Regions from separate parts of the Geomicrobium sp. JSM 1781026 genome, predicted to be linked through region 1. Evidence: a T-box and tRNA genes for the amino acid it is inferred to sense, from the RefSeq annotation. Region 1 holds a T-box; the other holds one or more tRNA genes.
The links. The T-box of region 1 lies ahead of pheS (phenylalanine--tRNA ligase subunit alpha). A T-box ahead of a tRNA ligase gene usually reads a tRNA of that ligase, here a tRNA-Phe.
Positions count from the first base shown of each region.

Region 2: it encodes a tRNA-Phe, which carries the amino acid that the T-box ahead of pheS (phenylalanine--tRNA ligase subunit alpha) is inferred to sense. The anticodon was not compared.

Region 1 covers NZ_JBHFQF010000004.1:27,120-35,382, reverse strand. Annotated here, with positions in the region: gene ACE1TF_RS07855 (CoA-transferase) at 1-107, shown strand, start outside; gene ACE1TF_RS07850 (SDR family NAD(P)-dependent oxidoreductase) at 121-906, shown strand; gene ACE1TF_RS07845 (AMP-binding protein) at 922-2,544, shown strand; gene menB (1,4-dihydroxy-2-naphthoyl-CoA synthase) at 2,565-3,365, shown strand; T-box leader at 3,422-3,642, shown strand; gene pheS (phenylalanine--tRNA ligase subunit alpha) at 3,694-4,728, shown strand; gene pheT (phenylalanine--tRNA ligase subunit beta) at 4,758-7,172, shown strand; gene zapA (cell division protein ZapA) at 7,358-7,603, shown strand; gene ACE1TF_RS07820 (CvpA family protein) at 7,607-8,149, shown strand; gene polX (DNA polymerase/3'-5' exonuclease PolX) at 8,173-8,263, shown strand, end outside.
Region 2 covers NZ_JBHFQF010000010.1:70,973-79,235, forward strand. Annotated here, with positions in the region: gene ACE1TF_RS16815 (adenylosuccinate synthase) at 1-1,125, shown strand, start outside; gene ACE1TF_RS16820 (NAD-dependent succinate-semialdehyde dehydrogenase) at 1,306-2,715, shown strand; gene ACE1TF_RS16825 (GNAT family N-acetyltransferase) at 2,934-3,452, opposite strand; gene ACE1TF_RS16830 (ArsR/SmtB family transcription factor) at 3,613-4,056, shown strand; gene ACE1TF_RS16835 (MFS transporter) at 4,152-5,408, shown strand; tRNA gene ACE1TF_RS16840 (tRNA-Lys) at 5,621-5,696, shown strand; tRNA gene ACE1TF_RS16845 (tRNA-Asp) at 6,045-6,120, shown strand; tRNA gene ACE1TF_RS16850 (tRNA-Phe) at 6,130-6,205, shown strand; gene yycF (response regulator YycF) at 6,415-7,119, shown strand; gene walK (cell wall metabolism sensor histidine kinase WalK) at 7,126-8,263, shown strand, end outside.

The DNA of each region.
Region 1 (8,263 bases):
CATGGAAAGCTGACGTTCATGAGAAGTGTGAAGTTGCCGGGCCAGTGAGCGCCAAAGAACTTACGTGGTTACGTGAGTTTGACCCAGACCGTATTTTTCTAGCGTAAGGAGGTTATATGCTTGACTGAACATGAAAATCAAATCGTTGTCATTACAGGCGCAAATGGAGGTATCGGTCTTGAAACCGCCCGGTCGTTTCTCAATGACGGGGCAACGGTCATTGCCGCTGTCCATTCAAATCGAGATGCCATCATGCAACTTCAAGAAGAATATAAGGAGCACCGGGTACAGATTTTGCCACTGGATTTGAGCTGTGAGAACAGCATTGAGACGTTTGCTGAAGAAGTGAAGCGTTACACTGATCATCTGGATGTGCTTGTAAACAATGCAGGCATATCCATTCCAGCCCCACTCATGGATTTGGAAACCGACAGTTGGGATCGTGTATTAAGCACAAATGTGCGGGGGCCGTTTTTATTATCAAAACAACTCGTTCCTCTTTTGCAAAAGCAAGCAGGTGCGATCATTCATGTCGGTTCAATGGCAGGACATGAAGCTTACCCTGGTATGGGGGCTTATAGCACGAGTAAGGCAGCATTAACGATGCTCACGAAACAAATGGCTGCCGAATGGGCGGCGTATGGCATCCGTGTAAACAGTGTGAGTCCCGGCTTAATTCACACCCCGCTCACCGAGGACATTTATAACGATGAAGAAATGCGAGTCGTGCGTGAATCTCTCGTTTCATTGAAACGAATTGGTACGAGTAAAGATGTTAGCGACGTAATTCTGTTTTTAGCATCAGCCAAAAGTGCATATATGACAGGACAAAGCCTTATCGTTGATGGTGGATTATTAGGGACGATACAACAACACTTGGCAGGCAGACCGAAAAGTAAAACGTAAAGGAGCGTGTAAAACGTGGTCAACGGGATGCACATCCATGAAGAACGAAAAGCCCACTACTATGAGCGAGGACATTGGCAAACGCGTACCGTTTATGAAACCTTTTTGAAAGCGGTTCAATCTAACCCTACCCAAGTCGCAGTGATTGACCCGTATCGATCCATTACGTATGAGCAGTTACGAACCTTTTCAACAGAAATCGCTAATGGTTTTCTAGTAAAAGGGTTAAAAAAAGGCGATGTCGTGTCCGTTCAGTTGCCAAATTGGATTGAATATGTAGCGATTTACCTTGCTTGCACAAAAATAGGCGTTATCTTTACCCCAATACCAGTGAACGCAACGGCAAAAGAAGTCGCGAACATGTTTACGATCAGTCGACCAGCACTACACATATCCGCTCGTCACTTTCGTAAAAAAGCGTATGAGCCTATGCTTAATGAGGTCGCTCATTCGGTAAAGCTTCCCGATGTGTATCTTCTTGAACAAGAAGGGGAGTCCGTTCAAGATCGTCGGTTTTTGCCGTTTCATTTGTTGCCTGTAGATAAAAATATGGATGCCCCTGACGTACATGCGGATGATCACCTCGTCATTTTGTTTACATCTGGAACAGAATCATTGCCAAAAGGGGTTGTGCATACACACAACACCGTATTATTTGGGGAGAAGGCGATGCAAAAGGCGTTACACATAACAGAAGATGATCGCGTTTTTATGGCATCTCCTCTTTCTCATGCTACCGGCTTTTTGCATGCTGTGAATTTGCCACTCATCACCGGAGCGACGAGTGTACTCATGGACCACTTCCAAGGTGAAAAAGCCGTTCGGGTCATCGAAAGGCAAAAATGTACGTTTTCAATGGGTGCAGCAACTTTTGTCCACGATATATTAAAAGCGATTCAACAACAAGGCAACCCCGGTGCATTATCGACGCTCAGGTTCTTTTTATGTGGGGGTGCCCCGATCCCAAGACATCTTGTTGACGAAGCGAAAGAAAATGGGTTCCGGTTATTGTCTGTGTATGGGGCAAGTGAAAGCCCTCCTCATGCGATTAGCTGCTTACATGATTCTGAAGAATGGGTTAGCCAAACAGATGGTCAAGTGTTGGAAGGAATTGACGCGAAAGTTGTCGGCGATGACCGTAAATCTCTCGCAACCGATGAAATTGGAGAATTAGCAACGAGAGGACCAAACGTTTTCATTGGGTATTACAATGATCCGTCGCTTACTAGGCAATATCTAGATGAGCGCGGATGGTATTATAGCGGGGATTTAGGCACGTTGGATTCCGACCGATACGTACGGGTTGTCGGCCGAAAAAAAGATATGATTATTCGTGGTGGTCAAAATATTAGCCCGGTTGAAGTTGAGAATCTTTTGCTTCAGCATGCTTCAATTAAAGAAGTTGCGTTGGTCGGAGTACCAGACGAAAGGATGGGAGAAAAAGCGTGCGCGTTCATCACTCTTAACCCGAATGGAACGTTTACGTACGAGATGATGGTCACGTATTTAGAAGAACAAAATGTAGCGAAATATAAATGGCCGGAGTATATAGAGCTTGTACCCGAACTCGCACGAACGGCTTCAGGAAAGATACAAAAATTTCGGTTGTTGGAACAATGGAAAACGAAAATCGTTTAATTTAAAATGGAGGGAACATGATGGAACTAGAAGAAGTAATCTATGAGAAATCCGAAGGCATCGCCACAATTACGATAAACAAACCAGAAAAATATAATGCATTCGGGGCGCGTACGGTGCAAGAGTTAATCTACAGCTTTCGTGACGCGTGGGATGATAATCGCGTTGGCGTCGTCATCTTAACAGGGGCTGGGGATAAAGCATTTTGTGCAGGTGGAGATCAAAAAGATCGTGATAGCGGAGGTTATGGAACGAATGGCGGGTTAACCGGCGGAATGGGATTAGAGATGGAAACTCTTCATTATGTGATGCGCAATATCCCTAAGCCAGTGATCGCTGCTGTGAATGGTTACGCGATCGGCGGCGGGCACGTCTTACACGTCATTTGTGACTTATCGATTGCCTCAGAGCGCGCGATTTTTGGTCAGTCCGGTCCGAAAGTAGGAAGCTATGATGCCGGGTTTGGCTCTGCATATTTAGCACGAATTGTTGGCGAAAAGAAAGCGAGAGAGATTTGGTATTTATGCCGGAAGTATTCAGCGGATGAAGCGTATGAAATGGGGCTCGTAAACAAAGTCGTTCCACACGAACAACTGATGGAAGAAGCGAGAGATTGGGCGAACGAAATGTTAGAGAAAAGTCCGACAGCACTAAAAATGTTGAAATATTCCTTTAATGCCGATTCTGCCAGCATTGCAGGAATTAATCAAATGGCACTTGGAAGTTTGGCGATGTTCTATGAAACAGATGAAGCATTAGAAGGGAAGAATGCATTTATTGAAAAGAGGCCTGTAGATTTCAGCCAATTTAGAAGTTCATGATTAAGCCCTTGCAAGCTTAGCGAAAACCATCTATACTAAGAACAAATTACACATGCACGAACACGTTGATAGAGAGTAGTACGGTGAACACTGATGTCTAGGGAGGATGGGCCAAAGACTGCAAGCCTTTCCCTTTAAGCTCACCTGAATTCACTCTGGAGTTGGCACCGGTCACAAGGTGCCCCGGTTTACTGCCGTTACCAGTGATCGAGTGATCGACTCGAGCCTTTGCATGAGTCGGTAACAAGGGTGGTACCGCGAAACCTTCGTCCCTTTTTAGGGAGACGAAGGTTTTTTTGTATTGACGGTGAAGATAAGGAGGAAGAGAATGATTACACGATTAGAAGAGCTGAAAGTTGAAGCCCTTACAGGCGTAACTAATAGTGAGGACCAAAAACAGCTCGAACAAGTCCGCATTACCTACCTAGGGAAAAAGGGACCGATTACGGAAGTGCTTAGGGGAATGGGAAAGCTCTCAGCTGAGGAGCGTCCAGTCGTCGGCCAAAAAGCCAATGAAGTGCGAGAAATGATTCAACAAGCGATTGATGAGAAGCTTGCGCTGTTTGCAGAAGCAAAACTGCGCGAGCAGTTGACGGAAGAGCAAATCGACGTCACCTTGCCTGGGCGTAAAATGACACAAGGAGCGACGCACCCATTAACGGCCGTCGTTGAGCAAATTGAAGATATTTTTATTGGATTAGGGTTTGAAGTGACAGAAGGACCTGAAGTGGAATTGGATTATTTCAACTTCCAGATGATGAACTTGCCACCAGACCATCCAGCAAGAGATATGCAAGATTCATTTTATATTACCGATGACACGTTGCTAAGAACGCACATCTCCCCGGTACAAGCGCGAACGCTACAAGCTGCAAAAGGGGAAGGGCCGATTCGCAAGGTTAGCCCCGGAAAAGTGTATCGACGTGATGAAGACGATGCGACGCATTCTCACCAGTTTACGCAAATTGAAGGTTTGTATGTCGATAAAAACGTAAGAATGAGTGACCTTAAAGGCGTATTTGACGCGTTTGTGAAGCAGTATTTCGGTAATGATCGCTTAATCCGTTTACGTCCGAGCTATTTTCCGTTTACAGAGCCTTCAGCTGAGATTGATGTGAATTGTGGCGTCTGTGGAGGTAGTGGGTGCCGAGTATGCAAACATTCGGGCTGGATTGAAGTACTCGGTGCAGGCATGGTTCACCCAAGAGTGTTGGAAATGAATGGGTTTGACCCAGAAGTGTATTCTGGTTTTGCTTTCGGAATGGGTGTTGAGCGATTTGCGATGCTCAAATATGGCATCGATGATATCCGGCACTTCTACACGAATGACACGAGATTTCTCTCACAGTTTAAAAACCTTTAATATCGCGATGAAAGTAGGTGAAGGAGACAATGCTCGTTTCCTATCAATGGTTAAATGATTATATAGATTTAAAAGACATCACACCGGAAGAGGTCGCCGAATTATTGACTCGAGGTGGATTAGAAGTAGACCATGTCCATCGTTTTCATGATGGCATTGACCACGTGGTAATCGGTAAGGTGATTGAAACGGCCCCCCACCCTGATGCAGACAAACTAACGATTTGCCAAGTCGATACGGGGGAAGAAACTTCGCAAATTATTTGCGGTGCTGCGAACGTTGTTGCTGCAGAATACGTAGTTGTAGCGAAACCCGGAGCCGTTCTTCCAGGGAATGTGGAAATTAAGAAAACGACAATTCGTGGCGAAGTATCTGAAGGAATGATTTGTGCACTTGATGAGCTAGGTGTAGCCGATCATATGATTCCAAAAGAAGAACAAGATCAAATTATTGAACTTGGAAATGATGCGGTACCCGGCGGCGACGCTCTTGACTATTTAGGATTAAATGACGTCATTTTAGAACTAGATCTAACACCGAATCGTGCGGATGCGCTCAGCATCATCGGCGTTGCTTATGAACTATCCGCCATCTTGGACCGTCCGATTCATGTGCCGGACATCGAACACGGCGCAGTGCGCAAAAATGTCGCAGACGTTGTCAGCGTAACTGTGGAGAACGGTGAAGATGTACCATACTACGGGGCAAAAGTCGTCCAAAAGTTGAAGATTGGCCCATCACCGAAATGGATGCAAATGCGTTTAATTGGTGCGGGAATGCGACCGGTCAATAATGTTGTTGATATTACGAACTATGTAATGCTCGAATACGGTCAGCCCCTACATGCGTTTGACTTCGATCGGTTTGGCACAGATGAAGTGGTGACGAGAAAAGCAAAACCTGGAGAGAAAATGATTACCCTAGATGAAACAGAGCGTGTGTTAGCAGGCACCGATGTGGTCATAACGAACGGTACAGATCCGGTAGCGCTTGCGGGTGTCATGGGTGGTGCATCATCTGAAGTGGTGGATAGCACAACGACCATACTCCTTGAAGCCGCTCAGTTCGATGCGTTGAACGTGCGCGAGACCGCCAAACGTCTCGGTCTTCGTAGTGAGTCAAGTATGCGATTTGAAAAGGGGATTAATCCCCAAGGCACGAGTGAAGCCGCAGAACGGGCAGCGTATCTTCTTGAACGATATGCCGAAGGCTCGGTGTTAAATGGCATTGTTGAGTCGGGCGAAATGCCGCAATATCAACAAGAGGTTGAAGTGAATTTAGGCCGAGTGAACCAACGGCTCGGGACGAGCTTACATGTTGAAGAAGTTGAGCAGATTTTGTATCGTCTCGGATTCACAGTGGAGTCACTCGGTGAGTCTTGGCGAGTCATCATACCAGCAAGAAGGCTCGATTTAAATATTGAAGAAGACTTAATGGAAGAAGTGGCTCGGATTCATGGTTATGACAACATCCCGAGCACCTATCCTATAGGGGAACGAACGGGCGGCAGCTTAACGAACACCCAAAAATTGAAACGAAAAGCGCGGCGTTTCTTAGAAGGGGCAGGCATGAATGAAGCCATTACGTACTCCCTGACAAGTGAAGCCAAGTCTGTACAATTCATGTTAAAGGAAACAGCAGCGGATGTACGCGTGCTCATGCCAATGAGTGCAGAGCGTCAAGTGCTTCGCCGTAGTCTCATTCCACACCTTCTCGATAGTGTTGGGTACAATAAGAACCGTCAACAAACGAATGTGGCGTTCTTTGAAATGGGTTCGGTCTTCTTGCCAACGCCAGATGACAATCTTCCACATGAAGAGTTGAGAATTGCAGGTGCACTCACGGGCGCATTCGGGGAGTCTAGCTGGGCAGAAACAACGACGAGCGTTGATTTCTTTGTCGTTAAAGGAATCGTCGAAGGGTTAGCGAAACAGCTAGGCGTTCACCATGAATGGACATTCCAAAAAGCAGAGCGCGCTGGCTTGCACCCTGGAAGGAGTGCAGAAATTCTCATGGGTGATGAGCTCATTGGTTTTATCGGTGAACTTCACCCGACCGTTTCGAAAGAGCGTGGTCTAGCGGCAACGTACGTGTTCGAACTGAACGCCGATGTACTATTCAAGGAACGAGATACAGTAATGAAATATGATCCGTTACCGAAGTTCCCAGGTGTAAGGCGAGACCTTGCCATCGTTGTTGATGAGAAAATATCCGCTTCGGAAGTACAACGGGCTATTGAAGAAAATGGCGGCAAGTGGTTAAGGGATGTTGAACTATTTGATGTATACGAAGGGGAGCATTTGCCAGCTGGCAAGAAGTCGCTTGCGTATGCGCTGTCGTTCTTAAATAAAGAAGAGACGCTCACTGACGAAGACATTCAAGTTGTTCACGAGCAAATCGTAAGCAAGCTCCAATCGAGACTAGGGGCTACATTAAGAGGGTAAAGAAGGAGAAGCAGTCACAAACGGTGTGATTGCTTCTTTTTTGTAACCGATTTGCCCCATAACTCGTAGAGAATATTAGAGGATTGATTTTCTTATGTAGTTGATTTTGATATGATGAAGTTTAGAGTGTGAGAGAATAGCGATAAAGAGCAATTGCGAGTGGTCACGGATAGGAGGAACTGGTGATGAACGGAAGAACTCGAACGACTGTGTCGATTTATGGACATCAATATACCATTGTTAGCGAAGAATCAGAAGATCACGTGAACGATGTGTCAAAGTACGTGGATGAAAAAATGAAAGAAATGAAAAGAGTAAATCCTTTTTTAGATACATCAAGGCTTGCGGTGTTAGCGGCTGTTAATATTGCAGACGATTACATTAAAGCTCAAAAAAAGAATCAGGCCGATGCGGCTGAAGACGAGGACTAGTGAATGTTAAGTGTATTAATCCTACTCATTTTAGTGACGAACTTTTTTATTGGGTTAAGACGGGGGTTTATTCTCCAGCTGTTTCACCTTGTAAGCTTTTTCGGTTCATTAATCGTCGCTTACTTATTTTATAGCGACGTTGCGGAATACTTACGTTTGTGGGTCCCATACCCACAGTTTTTAGATGACCCAAGCAACATGTTTATATCCGCATTTAACTTTGAAGCGGTTTATTATAACGGTATTGCGTTTGCGATATTGTTTTTTGCGACAAGAATACTGCTCCACATATTAGCTTCAATGCTCGACTTTGTTAGTCACTTACCTGTACTCAGGTCTGTGAATCGCTTGCTCGGTGGGGCACTTGGATTCGTTGAGGCGTATCTTATCGTGTTTGTACTACTCATCGTTGCAGCATTGCTGCCTGTGGATGCCGTGCAACAAACGATCGGCAACTCATCCATTGCCCGATTAATCATTGATCATACCCCGTTCCTATCCGGCTGGTTGCAAGAGCTATGGATTTCGCCGGTGGACGTAGACTAATTCAATAGCAGGAGGCTGTTTCGTTGGATAAAAAGAACGTCATACAATCGTTAGAGACGATTGCGACATATATGGAAATTGCCGGAGAAAATCCGTTCAAAATATCGGCTTACC
Region 2 (8,263 bases), on a different contig from region 1:
CCTTCCGGGATTTTTTATAAAAATAAAACGTGTGTGATTGGAAACGGCATGGTTATTGATCCTAAAGCGCTCGTGGAAGAGTTGAAAGGCCTTGAAGACCGGGGTGTGGATACGAGCAACCTTCGAATTAGCAACCGCGCGCATGTGATCCTTCCGTATCATATTAAGCAAGACATTGTGGAAGAAGAAAGCAAAGGTGCGAGCAAGATTGGTACGACGAAGAAAGGCATTGGTCCCGCGTACATGGATAAAGCCGCGCGCGTTGGGATTCGAATCGCTGATCTATTAGAAAAAGAAGAATTTGAGAAGAAGCTTTCTAGAAATCTCATCGAAAAAAACCGTCTACTTGAGAAGATTTATGAAACAGAAGGGTTTACGGTAGAAGAAATTCTAGATACGTATTATGCGTATGGTCAGCAGCTTGCAAAGTACGTTTGTGACACGTCTGTCGTGTTGAACGATCGCATTGATCAAGGAAAGCGTGTCTTGTTTGAAGGCGCGCAAGGAGTCATGCTCGATATTGATCAAGGCACATATCCGTTTGTGACGTCGTCGAATCCGATTGCTGGAGGGGTGACGATTGGTTCGGGTGTAGGGCCTTCAAAGATCCATAAAGTCGTTGGCGTTTCAAAAGCGTATACGACACGCGTAGGGGATGGTCCGTTCCCGACAGAATTGACGAATGAAATTGGGGATCGCATTCGCGACATCGGCAACGAATACGGGACGACAACCGGCCGCCCTCGCCGCGTTGGCTGGTTTGACTCAGTCGTTGTTCGCCATGCGAGACGCGTGAGTGGGATTACAGACTTGTCCTTGAACTGTCTTGATGTGTTGAGTGGTCTTGATACAGTTAAGATTTGCACAGCGTATGAGTACGAAGGGGAACGTCTTGAAGAATTCCCAGCTAGCTTGAACATTTTGGCAAAATGTAAGCCAATCTATGAAGAAATGCCCGGTTGGCACGAAGACATTACCGGTGCGAAGACGTTAGGTGACTTACCAGCAAACGCCCGTCACTATGCGGAGCGTGTGTCGCAACTGACAAACATTCCGCTCAGTGTATTTTCAGTCGGTCCTGACCGCACGCAAACGAACGAAGTTCGCGGTGTTTGGGGATTATAAGAATTTACATACATCTCATAGATGAGTCTATGGGGTGTATTTTTTTAGAGTTGTCTTGTGTCAGAATGTTCTGTTTGGTTTATACTAAAAGTAAGAGTGGTTGGTCTACTTTTTTGAAGTTTCTTAGTAGGGTGATAGAGGGTAAAGCGTTACAAACAACAAGAAAGCGAGGGCAACGGTATGAAATTTCTAATTAATGGTGAATGGACAGGTGACCAACTCGAACAAATCGAGGTCATCAATCCAGCAAATAATGAAGTTGTCGACACCGTTCCAAAAGGCGGGCAAAAAGAAGCGGAAGCAGTCGTGGATGCGGCAGCAAAAGCGTTACAACCGTGGAAGTCACTCACTGCAGAGGAGCGGTCAGCAAAGCTTGAGAAATGGCATGCGCTCATTGGAGACAATCACGAAGAATTGGCAAGAACGATGACGAAAGAACAAGGCAAGCCGCTAAAAGAATCTAGAGGTGAGATTACGTACGCCAATTCGTTTATTAAGTGGTATGCAGAAGAAGGCAAAAGAGTGTACGGGGAAACGATTCCCGCCTCTGCACCGAATAAACGAATTTTCGTGTCAAAACAGCCTGTTGGTGTTGTTGCCGTTATTACACCGTGGAATTTCCCAGCAGCGATGATTACGCGTAAGATTGCTCCAGCACTTGCCGTCGGCTGTACGGTGATTATTAAGCCTGCAACAGAAACGCCGCTGACGGCGTTGAAACTTGCGGCTTTAGCAGAAGAAGCAGGCATTCCTAAAGGTGTCGTCAATGTGATTACAGGAAAAGCGAGCGACATATCAAACGTATGGCAAAATGATGATCGCGTGCGCAAATTGACGTTTACCGGTTCTACAGAAGTCGGACGAACGTTAATGGAAGGTGCAGCAAAGAACATTAAAAAGATTTCACTTGAGCTTGGCGGTCACGCGCCGATTGTCGTGCTCGAAGATGCTGATGTTGATAACGCTGTAGAGCAGGCCATTGCTTCAAAGTTCCGTAATGCTGGACAAACGTGTGTGTGCGCAAACCGCATTTATGTCGCGGAAGCCATTGAAGAAGAATTTGTGGAAAAAATGAAAGCTGGCGTAGAGAAGTTGAAAGTCGGCTACGGATTGGACGACGGAGTTGATATCGGACCGATGATCAATGAAGAAGCGGTCGATAAAGTGATTGAGCATATTGAAGATGCGAAACAAAAAGGGGCAAAGGTCGTTACGGGTGGAACGAAGAAGGACGGGCTCTATTTGATGCCTACCGTGGTTTCAGGTGTGACCGAAGAGATGGCGTGTATGAATGAAGAAACATTTGGGCCTCTCGCACCGATTTCCACATTTAAGACCGATGAAGAAGCCATACAACGTGCGAATGATACGATCTATGGTCTCGCTGCTTACTTGTTCACAAGTGACATCGCTAAAGCCGTGCGACTGACCGAAGAGCTAGAGTACGGTATTGTTGGATTGAACGACGGTGGCCCTTCAACTGCGCAAGCGCCATTTGGTGGTTGGAAGCAAAGCGGTATTGGCCGAGAAGGCGGCCACCACGGGATTGAAGAGTATCTTGAAACAAAGTATATCTCTTTAAAGCTATAAGTAGTGCTTCTTTATAGAAAGGTAGTAGAGACTTCGACACGGATGCCGACAAGCTGCTTCGGCATCCGTTTTATCATGTCAGAGCGAAGTTGCGTTGCCTAAACCGGCCATCCTTGTTGTGTCCATCAAAAGAAGCGGATTTGTATCGAACGTTCATACAATCGTTTGAACCGCTATGAAGGCGTATAGGGGAGCCTGTGTGAGCCTCCCCCAACGCCTTACAATCCAACAGCGTCTGCTTGTCCGAGCGTTTTCTCGTAGTACACAAACGGTTCGCTCCGAGCTTCCGTGAGCAGTTCGCCGACTTTTGTATAGCCGAGCTTATGAAATAGTCGCATAGCTTTCGTGTTTAAGGAGTACGTATCGACTTTTATCGAAGTGTGCCCTCGCTCGAGCGCGACGTGTTCAGCATACGTAAATAGTGCAGCAGCCACCCCGCGATTTCTCGTATCTGGATTCACTGCGAGTCGGTGTAGCGTGATGGCATCTTTATGAAGATCGGTCCATGTGAGCTCATCGTACTCAGTGGCAAATGCTTGATTTATGACGATAAATCCTTCAATACGTTCTTCAACAAATACATACAGTTCTTGATTGGTAATATCAGTGGCAAAGTGTTTGAGTGTTGGGTATTGATCGTTCCACTGGTCACTACCCTCGTCGTTCATCTGTGTAACGGCTCGTTTGGCAATCGATACAATGCCAGAAAGGTCTTCCATTTGTGCTAAGCGAATCATCAGTTGTCCTCCTGTTCTGCACGTATCATTATAACGCGAGCAGTGTAGAAGAATTTTCTGAAAACATATTGACAACGTATTTTGCGATCGTATATAATACAGTCAAATAAAGTTGACGGAGTGAGAAAGGCATGATGAGTAAATGAAAGATGTGTTCATAATGACGAAGTACGCACAATTAAAAGCTGTGAGCGATCCGTTTCGAGGGAATCTACTCACGCACTTTGGCACCGAACCGATTACCGGACAACAGCTTGCAGAAAAATTGGATCTGTCTCGTTCAAAGATTCACTATCATCTGAACGAACTTGAGAAAAATGGCATTATCCATATTGTGAAACGGGAAGAGAAAAACGGAATTTTACAAAAGTTCTATCAGCCTGTCGCCCTATCCTTTCTTGTTGATGAACAATTGCTTAACTTTGTTGAAGGCTCGGGTGGTGAAAAGACCGGGTATAAAAGCGCATCATTTCGTGGGGATGATGAAGCCCGTCAGAAGTTTCTTACTCACGTATCAGACGCGATCGACGAAGGCCGAAAGCGATACGCCAAAGATGAAGGGGAAACGTTTACGATTAGCATGAGCTGGACACCGAAAAGCTAAACCGTCTATGTCTTTTCAGCCATAGACGTTCATTTTACCCGAACGGTCAATTTATTTTGACTGAATAAATTCAATCACTCAGGAGGTTTTTTTATATGAAACAAATTCTGAAAAATTTTAACTTTGTCATTTTGTTACTTGGTCGAAGTTTATCAAACGTCGGAAGCAGTTTGTACTCGGTCGCGGCGATGTGGCTCGTTTACGAACTTGGCGGATCAACCTTCTATACAGGATTGGCGCTTTTCTTGACGCAAATGCCTGCGATATTGCAAATTCTGCTCGGACCGATGATTGATCGATTTCACGTGAAACGCCTGCTCGTAGGCACACAAATGCTTCAAGTCGTATTACTGCTCATCGTTCCCGTGGCACATGCTTTTGGCATTCTTACGATCGCTGTTGTTCTAACGGTCATGCCTGTTGTTTCACTTTGCAATCAATTTTTGTATCCTACGCAGCTCTCATTATTGCCGAAAATTTTGAAAAAAGAGCAGTTAACGAAAGGGAATTCATTATTTGCGGTTGCTTATCAAGGTACAGATGCCCTCTTTAATGCGATTGCTGGCCTGTTGCTTACAGTTGTTGGAGCGATAGCGATTTTCTACATAAACAGTCTCACATTTCTGTTATCGGCCGCGTTACTTATGTTGCTTCGCATCCCTTTCACAAAAATAGTAGAGCAACATTCAGAAAAACCATCGGCACGATCGATGGTTACCGACTACATCGGCCAATTAAAAGAAGGCATCACCGTTTTAATGCACCCATTTTTCAGGAATTTACTCGGCGGCGTTGTTTTCGTCAATCTAGCAGGTGCGGGCATGTTTGCCGTTCTCCCTGCTTTCAGTGCCGCACATGGTGGACCAGAATATTACGGGTTATTTTTATCAGCTGCGGGAATTGGCGTCATTGTCGGAGCCGCACTCGTATCGGTGTTAAAGCTTGACCGCATTAAAGTAGGGCGGTTGTATGCCGGAGTGATTGCGATTAATGGCGTTTGCATGGTCGTGCTCACAATGATTCCAAACCCATGGGTATCGATTCTTCTCTTCGGCTTGGCTTGGTTGCCTGCTGGCATTATTAATGTCAGTTCACAAGTCATTATCCAATCCGCGATACCGAGTCATTTGCTTGGTCGCGTAATGGCTGCTGTCATGGGAATATCTGCGGGAATAGCTCCAGTCGGGGCATTGCTCGGTGGTTCTGTCGGAGCGATTCTCACAAGCGATGCAGTCATTCTATTTAGTGGAATCATCATGTTAATTGTAGCGGTTATTTGGACGTTTAATCGCACCATGAAAAAAATCCCTGCAGTGAAAGACTTAACTCCAGAAACATTTCAACTCGGATAGAAACCGATGCGGTGGGCATAATGATAATGTTCACCGCCCATTCAAATAAGAAGTGTCCGAAGGGGGAGTGAAACGCGAATTTATGGTAGAATAAAGAGGTTGTTTCTCGCACCTTCGAGGTCGATCATTGATTTCCTGCATAAACTTAAAAAAACCGTTGCAAAACAGAAATAGACATGCTAAGATAAATCTTGTCTTTCATTAAGAAACGAGAGCCATTAGCTCAGCTGGTAGAGCATCTGACTTTTAATCAGAGGGTCGGAGGTTCGAGTCCTCCATGGCTCACCATTTACATATTGCCAACTTCATCTTACAATAGAGTAAGCGTACTATGTACGTAACTCGAAGTAAGAACGAAGTGGTTGAAAAATCCGCCGCTTTATACTCGATTTTGAAAAGGAAGCAAGAAGGTCGAGGAAATGATTGAGCGAGTGAGTGAGCGTACACCGTACGTGACTCGAACGAACGAAAGAAATTGACGAAGAGATTCGCCGCTTATTCTTTAAAACAAATAGTATTTAAAAGAAGCAAGGAGTTCGCGGAAGCGACTGACTGAACGAGTGAGTGTACAACGTACACGACTCGAGTGAGGGAAGGAAGCTGACAAAGAAATCCGCCGCTTATTTTAAATAATAGGGGCCTGTGGTGTAGCGGTTAACATGCCTGCCTGTCACGCAGGAGATCGCGGGTTCGATTCCCGTCAGGCCCGCCATTTATAATTGGCTCGATAGCTCAGTCGGTAGAGCAGTAGACTGAAAATCTACGTGTCGGCGGTTCGATTCCGTCTCGAGCCACCATTTGATTGTCTGTCATTCGTATATTCAATCAAATCACTTACGACATTTATGAAACAGCGTTAAGCTAGACCCTGAATCTTATGATTCAGGGTTTTTTTATCGGGGATTTGGATGGCTGTGTTACAATAGAGACGGACAAATAAGTAGACAAGCGTTCATATAAATGGGGCTCCAATAAACAAATCTACGAGAATCGGGGAGATTGTGACATGAACGAAAAAATACTCGTGGTTGATGATGAAAAACCAATTGCAGATATACTAGAGTTTTCCTTAAAGAAAGAAGGATTTGAAGTAGAGGTTGCGTATGATGGCGATGAGGCTGTAAATAAAGTAGAGTCTTTCCAGCCAGATCTTATTCTCCTGGACATTATGTTGCCGAATCGCGATGGCATGGAAGTGTGTCGAGAAGTACGGAAGAACTATGACATGCCAATCATTATGCTGACAGCGAAGGACTCAGAAATAGATAAGGTGTTAGGTTTAGAGCTAGGCGCCGATGATTATGTAACGAAGCCATTTAGCACGAGGGAGCTGTTGGCCCGTGTGAAAGCGAACATTCGCCGATTGCAAGTTGCGCCTGCGCAAGATAAGCAAAAGAGCGGGGAAATGGAAATTGGCGGACTTACGATTGACCCAGAAGCGTATCTCGTTCGAAAGCGCGGTGAGCCAATCGAGCTTACGCACCGAGAGTTTGAACTCATTCATTACTTGGCTCGTCATATTGGACAAGTGATGACCCGCGAACATTTACTTCAGTCGGTGTGGGGATATGACTACTTTGGGGATGTACGTACCGTCGATGTGACCGTGCGGAGGTTACGTGAAAAGGTTGAAGACAACCCGAGCTACCCAATTTGGATTATTACACGCCGGGGTGTAGGTTATTATTTGCGTCATCCTGAACAGGAGTAATGCTGCATGGAGAAAATCCTTAACTTCTTTAAGTCTTTCCAATTTAAGTTAATTGCGATTTATGTGCTTTTGCTGCTCATTGCGACGCAAATTATCGGTGCGACGTTTATGACCTCTCTAGAAAGCCAAACGATCCAAAACTATAACGACTACCTCGACGATCGGGGTAGTCTGCTTGCGAATAACGCGGCGGAGATTATGATGGAAAATCGTTCCGATGATGATGAAGTCGACCCTCAAACCCAAGTGCGTCAAGAAATGAATGAACAAGTTGATCTATTGTTTGGGGATCCGAATGAGCATGTAGAAGTGGTGGATAGCAATGCGACGATCATTACTTCAGCAGCACAATCGTTAGTCGGGCAACGGAATACAGACATACAAATCTCAAGAGCTTTGTTTGGGCATGAGCAACAAGCTGAAACATACATGAATCCTGATACCGGGGATCGTACGCGCGTCATTATAGAAAAAATAGAAGGCAACAACGATCAAATTATCGGGGTTGTCCAAATTCGTGCGTCGCTAGAAGACTCGTATGAACAGGTGACTGAAATTAATGCGATTTTTACGTGGAGTGCGGTCATTGCCCTTGTGATTACAGCGATTATCGGTATCGTTCTTTCGCGAACGATTACGCGACCGGTATTGGATATGCAAAAGCAAGCGAAACGAATGAGTGACGGCGATTTTAGCCGACAAGTTCGTGTGTACGGTAGTGATGAAATTGGACAGTTGGCAACGTCGTTTAATACGCTAACGCTTAGTTTGAAAGAAGCGAATGCAACAACTGAAGGTGAACGTCGTAAGTTAAGCTCTGTACTTTCGCACATGACGGACGGGGTTATTGCTACAGATGAGTTAGGGAGAATCATTCTTTTGAATCGCCAAGCTGAAATTCTTCTGTCTATGTCGAGTGACGAAGCAATGGGTCAACTGCTACCGGACTTGTTACAACTATCGGATCAAGTAACCCCGAGTAAGCTCTATGACTATTCGGATTCAATGATACTTGATTTTAGTGATGAAAAAAGCACGTATTTGTTGGAAGCGAACTTCAGTGTGATTCGCCATGAAGACGGGCCGATAACCGGGCTTATTACCGTTCTTCATGATGTGACTGAACAAGAGAAGATTGCTAGTG